One region of the Xanthomonas sp. NCPPB 901 genome, then DNA from elsewhere that is predicted to be linked to it. Evidence: predicted binding sites of a transcription regulator. Region 1 holds the regulator's gene; the other holds the start of a gene.
The links. The regulator FliA, encoded in region 1, starts transcription of late flagellar genes. The targets are predictions, from matches to a motif close to TAAAGTTTNNCNNNCNNNGGCCGATAA.

Region 1 (8,844 bases):
GATCCTGACCATCATCAACTTCGTGGTCATCACCAAGGGCGCCGGGCGCGTGTCGGAAGTGACCGCGCGCTTCATCCTCGACGCCATGCCCGGCAAGCAGATGGCGATCGACGCCGACCTCAACGCCGGCCTGCTGACCCGCGAGGAAGCCAAGGCCCGCCGCGAGGAAGTGCGCGAGGAAGCGGACTTCTACGGCTCGATGGACGGCGCCAGCAAGTTCATCCGCGGCGACGCCATCGCCGGCATCCTGATCCTGTTCATCAACCTGATCGGCGGCATGGCGGTCGGCGTGCTACAACACGGCATGCCGTTCGCTCAGGCGGCCTCCACCTACACCCTGCTGTCGATCGGCGACGGCCTGGTCGCGCAGTTGCCGGCGCTGCTGGTGTCCTCGGCGGTGGCGATGCTGGTCACCCGCGCCTCGCGCTCGCAGGACATGGGCGCCTCGATGATGGGCCAGGTGTTCGGCCAGCATAAGGCGCTGGCGGTGGCCGCGGCGATCATGGGCCTGGTCGGCCTGATCCCGGGCATGCCCAACGTCGCTTTCTTGACGCTGGCGCTGATCCTGGGCCTACTGGCCTGGAAGATGTGGAAGCGCAGCCTGCAGCCGCCGCCGGCCGCCGCCGAAGCGGCGCCACAGGCCGCAGCCGCGGCCCAGGCCAACGCCGAACTGGGCTGGGACGAACTGCGCCCGATCGACCCGCTGGGCCTGGAAGTCGGCTACCGGCTGATCCCGCTGGTGGACAAGGCCCAGGGCGGCGAGCTGATGGCGCGGATCAAGGGCGTGCGCCGCAAGCTGACCCAGGACATCGGCTTCCTGGTGCCGCCGGTGCATATCCGCGACAACCTGGAACTGCCGGCCAACGCCTACCGCCTGCTGGTGCACGGAGTCCCCGTGGCCACCGCCGACATCCATCCGGACCGCGAACTGGCGCTGGACCCGGGCGGCGCCCTCGGCAAGATCGACGGCATTCCCGGCAAGGACCCGGCATTCGGCCTGGACGCGATCTGGATCCAGCCGCACCTGCGCGCCCAGGCCGAGACCATGGGCTACACCGTGGTCGACCCGGCCACGGTGATCGCCACCCACCTCTCGCACCTGATCCGCGAGCACGCCCCGGAACTGCTCGGCCACGAGGAAGTGCAGCAGCTGCTGGCCACCCTGGCCAAGAGCGCCCCCAAGCTGGTCGAGGACCTCACCCCCAAGGCGCTGCCGCTGTCGGTGGTGGTGCGCGTGCTGCAGAACCTGCTGATCGAGAAGATCCCGGTGCGGCAGCTGCGCAAGATCGTCGAAGCCCTGGTCGAACACGCCCCGCAGAGTCAGGAACCCGGCGCGCTCACCGCCGCGGTGCGCAACGCCCTGGGCCGTTTCATCGTCCAGGAGATCGCCGGCATGGCCCCGGAACTGCCGGTGTTCACCCTGGCCCCGCAATTGGAACGTGTCTTGCAAGACTCCACCCAGGGCAACGGCGCGGCGCTGGAACCCGGACTGGCCGAACGCTTGCACCAAAGTCTGGCGGACTGCGTGAGCAAGCAGGAAGCGCGCAACGAACCGGCCGTGGTGCTGGTGCCGGCGCAGGTCCGCGCCGCCCTCGCCCGCCTGGTCCGCCACAGCGTCCCCGCGCTGTCGGTCCTGTCCTACAGCGAAGTGCCGGAAGACAAGCGGCTGAAGCTGGTGGGCACGATCAGTTGAGATGACGGGAATCGGGAACAGGGAATGGGGAATCGTCCCCCTGTCCCGGAAGCGGAGAGAGCAATGAACACGATCACCACAACCCAGACACGGCACCGCGGCCCGCCACGTATCGGCACCGGCAGCGCGTCCATTCCCCATTCCCCGTTCTCCATTCCCGGCTTCCACCCATGAAGATCAAACGCTTTGTCGCCCCCGACATGCGCACCGCCTTCCGGATGGTGCGCGACGAGCACGGGCCGGATGCGGTGATCCTGTCCAACCGGCGCACCGACGAGGGCATCGAGATCGTCGCCGCCAGCAACTACGACGAAGCCCTGGTGCAGCGGGCGCTGGATGCGGTGCGCCCGGACGAGGCGCCGCGCGCCGCCGCGGCGGCGCAGGCCCCGGCCGCGGCCGCCCCGCGTGCCGCACGCGGCGACAGCGCCGCGGCCAGCCCGGCGATGGCGATGATGGCCGCGATCAGCGAACGCCGCGGCAATGCCGCGCCCGCCGCCGCCGCACGGCCGCTGACCCAGCCGGCGGCGCTGGCCGCCTCGGCCATGCCGGGCGCGGCCGCCCCGGCCGCCGCCGCGCGCCAGCCCGCGCCGGCCAAGGCTGCGGCTGCGGCTGCGGCTGCGGCTGCAGCTGCGGCGGTGGCGCCAGCGCCGGCCCGTGCCGAGTTCAGCATTCCCGAGGACGTGTTCCGCAACGCCCCGATCAGCGTACCCCTGCCCAGCCCGTTCGCCGCCACCCCGGCGCCGGCCGCCGAGGCCGCGCCGGCCTGGCGCGACGACGTCGCCGCGGTGGCGCTGACCCCGGTAAGCGCCCCGGCCGCGCCGATCGCGCCGGCGCCGGCCGCTGCCGGAATCCCGGCGGCCGCGGCACTGGCGGCGGTGCCGACCTTCCCCGCCCCGCAGAACGACGAACAATTGACGCAGCTGCGCGACGAACTGGCGCTGATGCGGCAGATGATCGAGCGCGAGATGAACCGCCTCACCGACGAGCGCCTGCGCGGCTCGCCGGTCCGCGCCCAGGCGCTGGAGCTGATGGACGACTACGGCTTCGACAGCGGCATCATCCGCGACGTGGTCATGCAGATCCCCGCCGACCTGGAGCTGCACCGCGGCCGCGGACTGATGCTGGGCCTGCTGTCCAAGCGCCTGCCGATCGCCGCGCTGGACCCGCTCGAGGAAGGCGGCGTGATCGCCCTGATCGGCCCGACCGGCGCCGGCAAGACCACTACCATCGCCAAGCTGGCCTCGCGCTTCCTGGAGCGCCATGCCGCCCGCGACGTGGCCCTGGTCACCACCGACACCATCCGCGTCGGCGGCCGCGAACAGTTGCACAGCTACGGCCGCCAGCTCGGCATCGCCGTGCACGAGGCCGACAGCGACGCCGCGCTGCAGCTGCTGCTGGAGCGCCTGGCCGACTACAAGCTGGTCCTGATCGACACCGCCGGCATGGGCCAGCGCGACCGCGCCCTGGCCGCGCAGCTGCACTGGCTGCGCGCCTCGCGGGTGGTCCGGTCCTTGCTGGTCCTCCCCGCCAACGCCCATTTCTCCGACCTGGACGAGGTGGTGCGCCGGTTCGCTGGCGCCGACCCGCAGGGGGTCATCCTGACCAAGCTGGACGAGACCGGGCGGTTCGGCAGTGCCTTGTCGGTGGTCGTGGACCACCGCCTCCCCATCACCTGGGTGACCGATGGACAGCGTGTGCCGGACGACCTGCACCGCGCCAACGCCGCCAGCCTGGTATTGCGCCTTGAAGATTTGCGGCGCGCTGCCGATAAGCCCTGTACTCCGGAGCAGACCCATGCCGTCGCGTGACTACGTCAATCTGACCAATGCCTTTCCCCTGTCGGCGACGCGCAACGAACCGCTGGGTCCGGTGCGGACCATCGCCGTGACCGGCGGCAAGGGCGGCGTGGGCAAGACCAACATCTCGGTCAACCTGTCCATGGCGCTGGCCGACATGGGCAAGCGCACCCTGCTGCTGGACGCCGACCTCGGCCTGGCCAACGTCGACGTGCTGCTGGGGCTGACCCCCAAGTTCACCGTGGCCGACCTGGTCGCCGGGCGCTGCACCCTGGAAGAGGTGCTGATCGACCTGCCCAACGGGCTGATGGTGGTGCCCGCCGCCTCCGGCCGCCGCTACATGGCCGAGCTGCCGCCGGCCCAGCACGTGGGCCTGGTCAACGTGTTCTCCGAGCTGCAGCGCGAGCTGGACGTGATGATCGTCGACACCGCCGCCGGCATCACCGACAGCGTGCTGACCTTCTGCCAGGCCGCGCAGGACGCGGTGGTGGTGGTCTGCGACGAGCCGGCCTCGATCACCGACGCCTACGCCCTGATCAAGGTCCTCTCGCGCGAGCGCGGCGTGGACCGGGTGCAGATCGTCGCCAACATGGTCCGCGACCTCAACGAAGGCCGCCTGCTGTACGACAAGCTCAGCCGGGTCTGCGAGAAGTTCCTCGGCGACGTGTCGCTGAACTACCTGGGCTGCGTGCCGCAGGACGACTGGCTGCGCCTGTCGGTGCAGCGCCAGCAGCCGGTGGTCAAGGCCTACCCGTCCAGCCCGTCGGCGCAGGCGATCGCCGAGATCGCCCGGCGCACCGCGCGCTGGCAGGCGCCGACCGCCCCGCGCGGCAACGTCGAGTTCTTCGTCGAACGCATCATCCAGCGCGGGGTGGCCGCATGAACGCCGCCGCCCACTACCGCGCCGTCCAGCGCAACAGCGCCAACGACTACATCGCCCAGCACTCGGACCTGGTCCGGCGCATCGCCCACCACCTGGCGGCGCGGCTGCCGGCCAGCGTCGAGATCGACGACCTGATCCAGGCCGGCATGATCGGCCTGATCGAGGCCTCGCGCAGCTACGACGCCGAACAGGGCGCCTCGTTCGAGACCTACGCCTCGATCCGCATCCGCGGCGCCATGATCGACGAGATCCGCCGCGGCGACTGGGTGCCGCGCTCGGTGCACCGCCGCGCCCGCGACGCCGCCTCGGCGATCCGCAAGATCGAACAGAGCACCGGCCGCGCCGCCGCCGCCAACGAAGTGGCCGCGGCGATGGACATGCCGCTTCCCGAATACCTGCGTTTGATGGAAGATGCCGCCCGCGGCCAGGTGCTGAGCCTGGAGTCGCGCATCGAGGACCATGGCGAACTGGATACCATCGCCAAGGGCGGACCCAATCCGCAGCAGATGCTCGAGCGCAGCGAATTCGGCCGCGAGCTGGGCAAGGCCATCGCGCAGTTGCCCGAACGCGAGCAGTTGGTGCTGTCGCTGTACTACGAGCAGGAATTGAACCTCAAGGAAATCGGCGCGGTGCTCGGGGTCAGCGAGTCGCGCGTGTGTCAGATCCATGGCCAGGCCACGGTACGGTTGCGCGGACGCCTGAAGGCGTTCGAGGTCGCCGATGCCGGTCTGGAAGACGAAGAATAGGAACCCTTAGGAGTCAGTGGTGAACAAGAACATGCGGATTTTGATCGTGGACGATTTCTCGACGATGCGACGCATCGTCAAGAATCTGCTCGGCGATCTGGGCTTCACCAACACCGCCGAGGCCGAAGACGGCAACAGCGCCCTGGTCGCGCTGCGCTCGGCGCCGTTCGAGTTCGTGGTCACCGACTGGAACATGCCGGGCATGACCGGCATCGACCTGCTGCGCAACATCCGCGCCGACGACAAGCTCAAGCACCTGCCGGTGCTGATGGTCACCGCCGAGGCCAAGCGCGAGCAGATCATCGAGGCCGCCCAGTGCGGCGTGAACGGCTACATCATCAAGCCGTTCACCGCGCAGACGCTGCAGGAGAAGCTGGGCAAGATCTTCGAACGCCTGGGAGCGACCGCCTAAATGGAAGCTACCGCCGAACGCACCGCCCTGATCGAACGCCTGCAAGGCGCGCTCGACGCGCTGGAAAACGGCGACGAGGCCGGCTGGCGCAGGGAGATCGACACCCTCGCCGCCTGGCGCACACGGCCGATGATGCAGGGCCTGAGCCGGCTTGCGCGCGATCTGGGGCAGGCGCTCGGCGAACTGCCGGTGGTGCCCAGCGAGGCCGGCGAACTGGACGATGCCTGCTCGCGCCTGGACCACGTGGTGGAGATGACCGAACAGGCCAGCCACCGCACCCTGGACCTGGCCGAGGAATGCCGTGCGCTGGCCGACCAGCTGGCCGCCGGCGGCCTCAGCGGCGACCAGGGCGAGATCCTCGACAAGATCCGCCACAACCTCACCGAAATGGCCCTGGCGCAGAGCTTCCAGGACCTGACCGGGCAGATCATCCGCCGCGTCGCCGGCATCGTGCGCCGCGTGCACGAGGGCTTCGGCGCGCTGGGTCTGCCGCCGAAGGAAGAACGCAAGGCCGACGGCACCCTGGCCGGCCCGGTCCTGCCCGGCCTGGATCGCCACGGCGTGTCGCAGCACGACGCCGACGACCTGCTGTCCGGACTGGGACTCTAGAGCGTGCCCGGGCGATTGGACTAGGCCACGCCGCACTCGGGTGCGCGCACGGCGAGAAAGAACGAGGGAATTTATGTCAACAGACGACCGCATGATGACGCAGGATCGCACGCACCCAAGCGCGGCCCTTCGGGTTGCCGTGTCCGCTCCCCAGGCGGCCGCGCACGGCTTGAACAGGCGGTCGGCCTGTCGCGGCGCCGCGCGCAGCCACCTGGCAACCGGACACGCCAACGTGGCCGATTGCAACCGCGCGGGCAGGCTCTAGCCATGAGCGCCGTACCCGACGACATCGCTGCCGACTTCATCATCGAGGCCCAGGAGATCCTGGACCGGCTCGGCGAGCAGTTGGTGTCGCTGGAGCAGGCGCCCGAGGACAGCGGCCAGCTCAACGCCGTGTTCCGCGGCTTCCACACGCTCAAGGGCGGCGCCGGCTTCCTGGCGATCACCGCCATGGTCGAGCTGTGCCACGCCGCGGAGGAAACCCTGGGCATGGCCCGTGCCGGCCAGGCCACCCTGCAGGCGCAGCACTTCGACGCCGCCCAGCAGTCGCTGGACTACCTGCAGTCGATGCTCGACGCGTTCGGCAACGGCCAGGAGCCGCCGCGCGCGCCGGCGGAACTGATCGCGCAGTTCGACGCGCACGGCACCGCCGCGCCGGCCCCGGCCAAGAGCGCCGCGCCGGCGCCGGCAGCAGCCCCGGCCACCGCCGCCGCGGGCGATGCGGACCTGATCAGCGACGACGAATTCGAGGCGCTGCTGGACCAGTTGCACGGCGATGCGCCGCCGGCGGCCACGCCGCAGGCGCTGCAGCCTGCGCCACGCGCGCCCAGCGCCGCGCCCAAGGCCGCGGCCGCCCCGGCCAAGGCCGCCGAGCCCGAGCAGACCGTGCGCGTGGACACCAAGCGCCTGGACGCGATCGTCAACCTGATCGGCGAACTGGTGCTCTCGCGCAACCGCCTCAAGACCCTGCGCGTGCGCCTGCGCGACGAGGAACTCGACCGTGCGGTCAGCAGCCTGGACATCGCCACCGCGCGCCTGCAGTCGGCGGTCATGCGCACGCGCATGCAGCCGGTCGGCAAGGTGTTCTCGCGCTTCCCCAAGGTGGCGCGCGACGTCGCCCGCTCGCTCAACAAGGAAGTGGAACTGGAACTGGTCGGCGCCGACACCGAACTGGACCGCAACCTGGTCGAAGCGCTGGCCGATCCGCTGGTGCACCTGGTGCGCAACGCGATCGACCACGGCATCGAGGCCCCGGCGCTGCGCGAGGCCACCGGCAAGCCGCGCGGCGGCCACGTGCGCCTGTCGGCGCAGCAGGAAGGCGACTACGTCAGCATCGAAGTGCAGGACGACGGCGCCGGCATCGACCCGGAACGGCTGCGCGCCAAGGCGCGCGAGAAGGGCCTGATCGACCCCGAGGCCGCCGCCCGCCTGAGCACCGAGGAATGCCTGCACCTGGTGTTCCTGCCCGGCTTCTCGACCAAGTCCGAAGTCACCGACATCTCCGGCCGCGGCGTCGGCATGGACGTGGTGCAGTCGCGCATCCGCGAACTCAGCGGGCAGATCCAGATCCAGTCGGAGCTGGGCCGCGGCAGCCGCTTCCTGATCCGCGTGCCGCTGACCCTGGCGATCCTGCCGACCCTGCTGGTACAGGCCGGCGACACCGTCTATGCGCTGCCGCTGGCGCGCGTGGTGGAAGTGCTGCATGCGCCGCGCCGCTCGCTGGGCTGGTTCGACGGCCGCGCCGTGCTCGACCGGCAGTCGCACACCCTGCCGCTGGTGGACCTGCGCCAGTGGCTCAACATCGACGCCCCGCAACTGCCGCTGCTCACCGTGGTGGTGCTGCAGGCCGGCGAATCGCGCATGGGCCTGGTCGTGGACCAGGTCCGCGGCCGCGAGGAAGTGGTGATCAAGCCGCTGCCGCGCTCGCTGCGCGGCCTGCCCGGCTACGCCGGCGCCACCCTGATCGGCGACGGCCGTCTGGCGTTGATTTTGGATGTGGATGGCTTGAAGGCCTGAGAGCCGGGAGTGGGGAATGGGGATTGGGGAATCGTAAGAGCAGGGTTCCTTGCGCCTTCTTGTCTTCTGCGGTGAAACCGGGAATGGGGAATGGGGATTCGGGAATCGCAAAAGCGGCCCCGTGCGCCTCGTTTTTCCCTGTGGGAGCGGCTTCGGCCGCGACGCGGTGAGGCTGGGATTCGGGAATGGGGATTCGGGAAGCGCAACAGCGGTTCCCCGCTGCTATCCCTTCCTTGTGGGAGCGACTTCAGTCGCGACGCGGTAAAGCCGGGCGTGGGGAATCTGCATTGGCGAAAGCGAATGCCCCTGGCCTCCTGTCTCTCGCCGACGCATGTCGCAGTGCGCGCCGGCGACACGCCGAGGTCCGCGCGTCGCGGCTGAAGCCGCTCCCACAACAGCCGACCCCAGATTTCCGTGCGGCTTGCCTTTGCGAATCCCCACTCCCGATTCCCCAATCCCGGCTGCAGCGAATCCCGAATCCCCACTCCCGGCCCCCTACCATCAAGTCCCAAGCCCCGTTGCCGATACCTCTTGCATGGACAAGCTCAGTCTCATTGGCCTGCTGTTGGCGATTCTGTCGCTGATCGGCGGCAGCATCCTCAAGGGCGCCGGCATGTCGGCGCTGTGGTCGCCGGCTGCGTTCGTGATCGTGATCGTCGGCACCGTGGCCGCGATCCTGGTGCATACCC
Region 2 (8,844 bases), 800 kb from region 1:
GCATCGCCACGCCGGCGCAGAACCTGGTGTTGGCCGACCGCGACGGCCACATCGGCTGGCGCGTGCTCGGCCCGCTGCCGCTGCGCGGCCCGCATTGCGCGGCCGACGCGGTGATGCACGACGTGCGCGCGACGGTGCCGGCGGATGTCCGCTGCGCGCCGTGGCCGCTGTCCACCACCCGATCGCCGCAGCGCATCGATCCCGCCGACGGGCAACTGTGGACCGCCAACGCCCGCGTGGTCGGCGGCGCCGAGCTGGCGCCGATCGGCGACGGCGGCTACGCGCTGGGCGCGCGCGCGCAGCAGATCCGCGACGACCTGCGCCTGCACCCGCGCTTGAACGAACAGCAGCTGCTGGCGATCCAGTTGGACGACCGCGCGCTGTTCCTGCAGCGCTGGTGGGCGCTGCTGCAGCAACGCGACGCCGGCGCGGCCACGCCAGCGCTGCACGCGGTGGCGCAGGCAGCCGCGCATTGGGAAGGCCGCGCCAGCACCGACTCGGTGAGCTATACCCTGGTGCGGGCATGGCGCCTGGCGGTGCTGACCCGGATCCGCGACGGGCTGATCGCACCGGCCCGTGCCGAATCCAGCAGCGACACCGCGCTACCGCCGCTGCCGCAACTGGAAGGCGTGGCCTGGCCGCTGCTGCAGCAACAGCCGCTGCACCTGTTGCCGCGCCGCTACGGCAGCTGGCAGGCGCTGCTGGAAGACGCCGCCGCCGAGGTGCGCACACGACTGCAGGCCGATGGCCCGCTGGACACACGCCGCTGGGGCCTGGAAAACCGCGCGGCGATCTGCCATCCGCTGGCGCAGGGCCTGCCGGAGCCGCTGCGCGGCTGGCTGTGCATGCCGGCCACGCCGCTGCCCGGCGACGACGACATGCCGCGGGTGCAGCGCCCGGCCTTCGGCGCCTCCGAACGCATGGTGGTGGCGCCGGGCCACGAGGCCGACGGCATCGTGCACATGCCCGGCGGCCAGAGCGGCCACCCGCTGTCGCCGTTCTGGGGCGCCGGCCACGCCGACTGGGTGCAGGGGCGCGCCACAAAGTTCCTGCCCGGCCCGACCCGGTACACGCTGACATTAAGGCCGCCCGCACCACAATGACCTGGTCCCGGTCCCGTGCCGGCGCCTGTCTCCATGCTGCGCCGGCCGGCTCCGCCTCCCCCCTCCCCCACAGCCGAGTCCGCCTACCGATGAAGCGCCCTCCCCTGCTCACCCTGTTGCTGCCGCTCGCCGCGGCCGTGTCGTTCTCCGCCTGTGCCACGCCGGCCGCCAACGCACCCGCTGCCGCTTCCGACTGCAGCGTACGCGCCGAACCCGGCGACGATCTGCAGGCCGCGATCGACCGTGTCCCCAACGACGGCAAGCCCGCCACCGTGTGCCTGAGCGCCGGCGAATTCCAGGTCGGCAAGCTGCTGTCGATCCAGCGCGACGGCCTGCGCCTGCGCGGCCAGGGCGACAGCACGGTGCTGCGCATGCGCGACCACGTGCAGCAACCCACCATCGTCATCGGCGACTACCAGAACGAGCGCCCGATACGGCCGATCCGCGACGTGCGCGTGGAGCAGTTGCAGATCATCGGCGGCACCATCGACAAGGAGTTCATGCCCGAGCGTCCGTACCTGAGCAACAGCCTGGTGGTGGTGCGCAACGGCCAGAACATCCAGCTGACCCACCTGCGGGTGAGCAAGTGCCGCAGCGCCTGCCTGCTCAGCGAATTCGACAGCCGCGACCTGCTGATCGCGCACAACGACGTTTCCGGCGCGATCTGGGACGGGGTGTCGTTCAACCGCACCGCCAAGGTCAAGCTGATCGACAACGTGATCCACGACAACGTCGCCGCCGGCATCACCACCGAGCACCTGGAAGACAGCGAGATCCGCGACAACCGCCTGGAGCGCAACGGCAGCCAGGGCGTGTACCTGGCCGACGCGCGGCGCAACCTGTTCGCCGGCAACCAGTTCATCGACAACAAGGGCGCCGGGATCTACCTGACCTGCTCGATCCGCCAGCGCACGCCGCAGATCCTGTGCTGGGACAACAGCATGAGCCAGGACAACACCTTCGAGAACAACACCTTCCGCGGCAATCCCTACACCTACACCATCGGCGTGGACAGCGCGGCCAACTGCACCGGCAAGGACTTCCGCCCCAACCTGTGGCGCAAGAACAACCAGGCCGATGCCTCGGGCATCGACATCCAGCCCGAACGCTACGGCCACTGCGTGCGCTTCGAGTAAGCGCACGGCACTGCGCGCGTCCGGCCGCCGCGCCGTCCCGGACGCGCGGCGATGGACGCCAGGCCAACCCTGCACGGCCCCGCGGCACGCTTCCGCCCCGGGGCGTAGCGATGCATCCGGGTCCTGCGCGCGGCGCCGCCGACCACCCGTCCCCCTGTCGGACGCGCTAAAGCTCCGCCTGCAGCGGCCGCTAATCGGTGACGACGCCCCAGCGACCGACGGATATCGCGCTGGGCCACCGCACCGGCCGTGCCACGCAGACGCCGCAGCGCTCCAAGGGAACGCAGATGACCTACCAAAACCACATCCGCCGCGTGCTTCGCCGGCCGATCCTGGCGCTGCAAGGCCTGGTGATGCTGGCGTGGCCATTATCGTTGCTGTGCAACCCGTGGCTGCAAGCGCCATTGGACCTGCGCTACGCGCTTGTCTTCGCCGCCCTGCTCGGCACCAGCGCGGTCATGAGCCTGACCAAGCGCTTCTGGCAGTGGCGGCTGTTCGGCTTCCTGTTCATGCTCGCAACCTGCGCGGCGCTGCGGCTCGAGTTGCACGACATGGGCGCCGCCAGTCTGGACTGGACGCTGCCGGTCGCGGTGACCCTGTGCCTTGGACAGAGCATCGTGTTCAGCTACTCCCGCGACTATCTGCTGGCAATGGCCGCCACCTGGACGATCCTGCTCGGCTGGCAGGACGCACTGGTGACCTCGTCCGCCGACCTGCCACTGCTGGTCATCCTGGTGGCGGCGGTGACCATGATCGGCTTTACCCTCAACCGTACCTTCGTCACCGCCATGCGCACCACGCATGCGCTCAAGGAAGGTTACCGGCGTCTTGCCGAGACCGATGCGCTGACCGGCATTCCCAACCGGCGCGCGCTGATGGCCGACCTGCAGACCGCGGCGAGCACGCCGCAACTGCTGCAGTTCGCCATGCTGGACATCGACGACTTCAAGCAGATCAACGACCGGCATGGCCATCATGTCGGCGATGCGGTGCTGCAGGCGCTGGCGACGGAACTGCTGCGGCTGGATCCGCGCTGCCGTGTCGGCCGCCTCGGCGGCGAGGAATTCGGCCTGCTGTTCGAAGGCCTGTCGCAGGCCAAGGCCAACGAACTGCTGCAGCGGCTGCTGCAGCGGGTCCGCGGTTTGGAGGTGGTCGGCGTGCGCTTCGCATTCAGTGCCGGCCTGGCGTCGCTGCCGCCAGGTGGCGAGGTGTCCGACCTGCTCGCGCGCGCCGACCGCGCGCTGTACGCGGCCAAGGGCAGCGGCAAGAGCGCGATCCGGCTCGACACGGCGCCCGCACCGGCACCCGCCGCCGGCGATGCCGCGATCCCGTCGACGAGCGCAGGATGAGCCGTGCGGGCCGCTACAGCAGACGCAGACCCGGCCCGCTCATCAGCACCGCACTGAACCGGTGCAGCGACCGCCGCGCGCGCATCCACCAGCGCCGCGCGCCGGGTGGACAGCACCCCGGCCACCAGCGCGAATCAGGCCGCGTCGACGGCGAAGGCCAGCAGCGGCAGCGCCGCATCATCGGCCGGCCCACGCTGCGCCGGCAGCAGCGCGGCGAACAGGCCAGCGAACACCAACGCGGTCTGCGGGTTGCCGAGCTGGGTCGACAGGCCCATGACCAATGCCGAGCGCAGGGCCGGCACCTCCTGTGCCAGCTCGACGGCCGGCGTCGGCGTCCGCCACACCCGCCACGCCAGCCACAGCAGAGAGGCGGCACCGGCGACCGACAACGCGCGATGCAGCGCCGGTACCCTGCAGGCCGAACAACGCCGCCAACGCGAACAGTGCGCACCCCACGCGCCGCGGCGAATCCGGCCGCGCGCGAACCTCCGGCGGCCAGCCGCGCCACCGGCTAGAAGCTCGCGCCGGGACTGATCGCCCCCAGCGTCAGCATCCCGGCGATCGCCAGCAGGCTGGCGCCGGTCATGCCAACGCTTGCGCGTGCACCCCGGCCACCGCGCGGCCGGAGGGATCGGCCATCGCCGCGAAGCTGGCGTCCCAGGCGATCGCCGCCGGCGAGGAGCAGGCGATCGACTTGCCGCCGGGCACGGTCTCGGCCGCGGCCGGGGTCGGGAACGCGCGCTCGAACAGGCTGCGGTAGTAATAGGCTTCCTTGGTCTGCGGCGGGTTCACCGGGAAACGCTTGTCGGCCGCGGCCAGTTCGCGGTCGCTGACCTGCGCTTCGGCATGCGCCTTCAGTCCGTCGATCCAGCCGTAGCCGACGCCATCGCTGAACTGCTCCTTCTGCCGCCACAGGATCGACTCGGGCAGGTAGCCCTCGAAGGCTTCGCGCAGCACCGCCTTCTCGATGCGCTTGCTGCCGTCGGCGCGGGTGCCGGCCATCTTGTACTGGGCGTCCATACGCATGGCCACGTCCAGGAACTCCACGTCCAGGAACGGCACGCGCGGCTCCACGCCCCAGGCCATCATCGACTTGTTGGCGCGCAGGCAATCGTAGTTGTAGAGGGCGTCGAGCTTGCGGATCAGCTCCTCGTGGAATTCGCGCGCGTTCGGCGCCTTGTGGAAGTACAGGTAGCCGCCGAAGATCTCGTCGCTGCCTTCGCCGGAGAGCACCATCTTCACCCCCATCGCCTTGATCCGCCGCGCCAGCAGGAACATCGGCGTGGAGGCGCGGATGGTGGTGACGTCGTAGGTCTCGATGTGCCGGATCACCTCCGGCAGCGCGTCCAGGCCTTCCTCGAAGGTGTATTCGAAACCGTGGTGCACGGTGCCCAGCGCCTCGGCCGCGATCGCCGCGGCGGCCAGGTCCGGCGAGCCCTTCAGGCCGATCGCGAACGAGTGCAGGCGCGGCCACCAGGCCTCGGCCTCGTCGTTCTCCTCGATGCGCTTGCGCGCGAAGCGCGCCGCCACCGCCGCCACCAGCGACGAATCCAGCCCGCCGGAGAGCAGCACGCCGTACGGCACGTCGGTCATCAGTTGGCGATGCACGGCGCGCTCGAAGGCCTCGCGCAGTTCCTGCTTGCTCACCTCCACGCCCTGCACCGCCGCGTAGTCGCGCCATGGCTTGCGGTAGTACTGCACGAGCTCGCCGCTGGCGCTGTCGTAGTAATGGCCGGGCGGGAACTGGGCGACGTCGGCGCAGCTGTCGGCCAGCGATTTCATCTCCGAGGCCACGCGCAGCCGGCCCTGCGTGTCATGCCCCCAGTACAGCGGGCACACGCCCATCGGATCGCGCGCGATCAGCACGCGGCCGGCGGCCTTGTCCCACAGCGCGAAGGCGAAGATGCCGTTGAGCCGGTTCAGCAGCGCGTCCGGCGTGGTTTCGCGGTACAGCGCGTTGATCACCTCGCAGTCCGAGCCGGTCTGGAAGGCGTAGGGCTGGGCGAGTTGCTTCTTCAGTTCGCGGTGGTTGTAGATCTCGCCGTTGACCGCCAGCGCCAGTTGCCCATCGTCCGACAGCAGCGGCTGCGAACCGCCGGCCGGATCGACGATGGCCAGGCGCTCGTGCACCAGGATCGCGCCGTCGTCGACATACACGCCGCTCCAGTCCGGGCCGCGGTGGCGCTGCCGCTGCGAGCAGTCCAGCGCCTGCCGTCGCAGGGCCTGCAGGTCGTCGCCCGGTTGCAGGCCGAAGATGCCGAAGATCGAACACATGGGAAAGCTCCTGATCGTGGGGTGGTGATGGCGAAGGGGGCACGCACGCAGCCACAAAAAAACCCGCATCGGCCGATGCGGGTTTTCTGGTGGCTGGGCGTGGTGGTTCTGGTAGCGCCTAGTCGCAGACCCGCATCGGCCGCGCACGATTATTCGCCAGCGCATGATTGCGGCCGTTGGCGGTGGTCGAGCGGAGGGCGGACAGCGAGTGCATGGAGCGAACGTAACCCGGCGCGCGGGCCGGCGCAACTGTTACCGCAGCAACCGTTCGATCAGGCGCAGGTACAGGTCCGGCAGCGCCTCCAGGTCGGCCACGCGCACATGTTCGTCGACCTGGTGGATGCTGGCGTTGACCGGGCCGACCTCGATGCACTGCGCGCCCAGCGGGGCGATGAAACGCGCATCGGAGGTGCCGCCGCCGGTGCTCTCCTCCGGCGGCGCACCGGCGACCTCGCCCAGCACCTCGCGCGCCACCCGCCGCAGCGTGCCTTCCGGGGTGTAGAACGGCTCGCCGCTGCGGTGCCAGCGCAGCTCGTAGTCCAGGCCATGGCGATCGAACAGCGCGGCGATCTCCGCCTCCAGCCGCGGCGCATCCCAGTGCGGGGTGTAGCGCAGGTTGAAGGCGACCTGCAGTTCGCCGGGGATCACGTTGTTGGCGCCGGTGCCGGCGTGCACGTTGGAGATCTGCAGGCTGGTCGGCGGGAAGCTTTCGTAACCGTCGTCCCAGTGCCGCGCGACCAGCTCGGCCAGCGCCGGCGCGGCCAGGTGGATCGGGTTGCGCGCCTTGTGCGGATAGGCCACATGGCCCTGCACGCCGCGCACGCGCAGCGCGCCGGAAAGGCTGCCGCGACGGCCGACCCGCAGCAGGTCGCCGAGCCGTTCGGTGGACGAGGGTTCGCCGGTGAGGCACCAGTCGATGCGCTCGCCGCGCTCGGCGAACATGCGCGCCACGTGGCGCACGCCATCGATCGCATCGCCCTCCTCGTCGCTGGTCAGCAACACCGCCAGCGTGCCAGGGTGCTGCGGATGCGCCGCCACGAACCGCTCGGCGGCGACCACGAAGGCGGCCACGCTGCCCTTCATGTCGGCCGCGCCACGCCCGTACAGCACGCCGTCGCGAACCTGCGGCGCGAACGGATCGCTGGCCCAGGCTTCGCGCGGCCCCGGCGGCACCACGTCGGTATGGCCGAGCAGGGCCAGCACCGGGCCGTCGCCGCCGCGGTGGGTGGCCCAGAGATTGTCGACCTGGCCGCAGCGCAGCCGCTCGATGGCGAAACCGGCGCGCGCCAGCCGCTGCGCGATCAGCTCCTGGCAACCGGCATCGTCGGGGGTGACCGACGGGCGGGCGATCAGGTCGCAGGCGAGTTCAAGGACATCGGACATGCAGGGACACCGTTTGGAAGGCGGAAGACGCAATGCTGCGGACGCTGCGCCGTGGCCTGCAGACCGCGCGAGCGGTGGCCACGTGCACGCTGACGGCGCAGCGGGAACCGCAGTGTACGAGGGCGGGATAGCGATGCCGAGCACCCTGCCTGCCCGCCTGGCCGGACGCAGGCGGGCCGCGGACCGCGCTCAGCCCGCGCGCGCCGGCCAGCGCATGCACTGCACGCGCACCGCGAACGCCTCGTTGCCTGGCATGCGCCCATGCTGCATGCCGGTTTCGACGAAGCCACAGGCGCGGTAGAACGCCAGCGCCGCGGCATTGCCCTCCAGCAATTCCAGCGTCAGGCCCGCCGGGCTGGCCTCCTGCACCGCGGCCACCAGCGCCTGGCCGACGCCGCGCCGGCGTGCGGACGGATCCACGTACAGCCAGGCCAGTTCCTCGCCATCGTCGGCGACGAAGCCGAGCACCTGTCCCTGCCATTCGGCGACCTGCACGCGGTAATCGAACAGGCCTTCGCGCGCGGCCGCGATCGGCAGCGGCAGGAACGCATCGGCCAGCCCCGCCGCCTGCAGTTCCTCCAGGCGCGCGGCGTCGTGGATGGCGCACAGGCGCGCCCAGTCCTCGGCCCGGTACGGGCGGATGGTCACGCCACCCCGAAGCGCTGCTTGAAGCCGTTGTCGGAAAAGCCCTGGCTGAGCCGGCCGTCGTCGGTCACCACCACCGGCCGCCGGATCAGCTGCGGATACTCGCGCAGCAGCAGCTTCCACTCGGCATCGGAGCCGGGGGTCTTCTTGTTGTCGGGCAGTTGCCGCCAGGTGGTCGAGGACTTGTTGACCAGCGCATCGAAGCCGCCGGCCTGGCCGGCCCAGTCCAGCAGGGTGTCCGGCGTCGGCTTGTGCTCGCGGTAATCGACGAAGGTATAGGCCACGCCGAAGCGGTCCAGCCACTTTGTCGCTTTCTTGCAGGTGTCGCAGTTCTTCAATCCGTACAACGTCGTCATCGAAACCATCCCTTCAAGCGAGGAAGCCCCTCTTCCACCGGCGACCGTAGGGAGTCCCCGTGGGGGAGAGGGGTTGGGGTGAGGGTCGGCACGCCGCGTGGCAGCGTGGCGCGCGTGATCTTACCCGGCGCGCGCCGTCGGGTCCCCTGCGCAGCAGGACACCGCGATCGGCCGGACCGCTCCTCATTGCGCCGGCATTTCCTTGAGCTGCGCCGAGTCGATCCGCCAGCGCAACTGCGCGGCCGCGGCGCCGTCCACACCGTTGACGCGGCGCAGGACGTAGTCGCCGCGGAAGCGTTGCCGCGTGCCGTCGGCCAGCGTCGCCTCCACGGTGACCGGCACGGGCTGGTACACCGAGCCGGCGGCACCTTCGCCGGCGCCCAGCGCGCCGATCGTCACCTGCACCGCGCGGGTCCGGGCGAAGCCGGCCTCGAACGCAGCGTAGGACTGCCCCGGGCGCCCGTCCTCGCCCCACTGCTGCCAGGCCGTGGCGTAGTCGCGCGCATTGATCGCCGCGTAGTAGCGCCGCACCACCGCGGCCGCCGCCTGCGGGCTGTCGGCGGCCGGGCCGCAACCGGCGGCGGCCGCCGCGTCGCGG

Region 2: the regulator FliA is predicted to act here: its motif matches at 2,407-2,433, upstream of AC1PME_RS07390 (GGDEF domain-containing protein).

Annotation. Positions count from the first base shown of each region.
Region 1 is NZ_CM161511.1:2,605,603-2,614,446, forward strand. It holds gene flhA (flagellar biosynthesis protein FlhA) at 1-1,693, shown strand, start outside; gene flhF (flagellar biosynthesis GTPase FlhF) at 1,864-3,501, shown strand; gene AC1PME_RS10935 (MinD/ParA family ATP-binding protein) at 3,488-4,372, shown strand; gene AC1PME_RS10940 (RNA polymerase sigma factor FliA) at 4,369-5,118, shown strand; gene cheY (chemotaxis response regulator CheY) at 5,138-5,530, shown strand; gene AC1PME_RS10950 (protein phosphatase CheZ) at 5,531-6,139, shown strand; gene AC1PME_RS10955 (chemotaxis protein CheA) at 6,407-8,155, shown strand; gene AC1PME_RS10960 (flagellar motor protein) at 8,691-8,844, shown strand, end outside.
Region 2 is NZ_CM161511.1:1,803,024-1,811,867, reverse strand. It holds gene AC1PME_RS07400 (penicillin acylase family protein) at 1-1,103, shown strand, start outside; gene AC1PME_RS07395 (right-handed parallel beta-helix repeat-containing protein) at 1,193-2,239, shown strand; gene AC1PME_RS07390 (GGDEF domain-containing protein) at 2,527-3,588, shown strand; gene AC1PME_RS07385 (LysE family transporter) at 3,723-3,977, opposite strand; gene asnB (asparagine synthase B) at 4,171-5,862, opposite strand; gene dapE (succinyl-diaminopimelate desuccinylase) at 6,115-7,245, opposite strand; gene AC1PME_RS07370 (N-acetyltransferase family protein) at 7,435-7,893, opposite strand; gene AC1PME_RS07365 (arsenate reductase) at 7,890-8,246, opposite strand; gene AC1PME_RS07360 (hypothetical protein) at 8,430-8,844, opposite strand, start outside.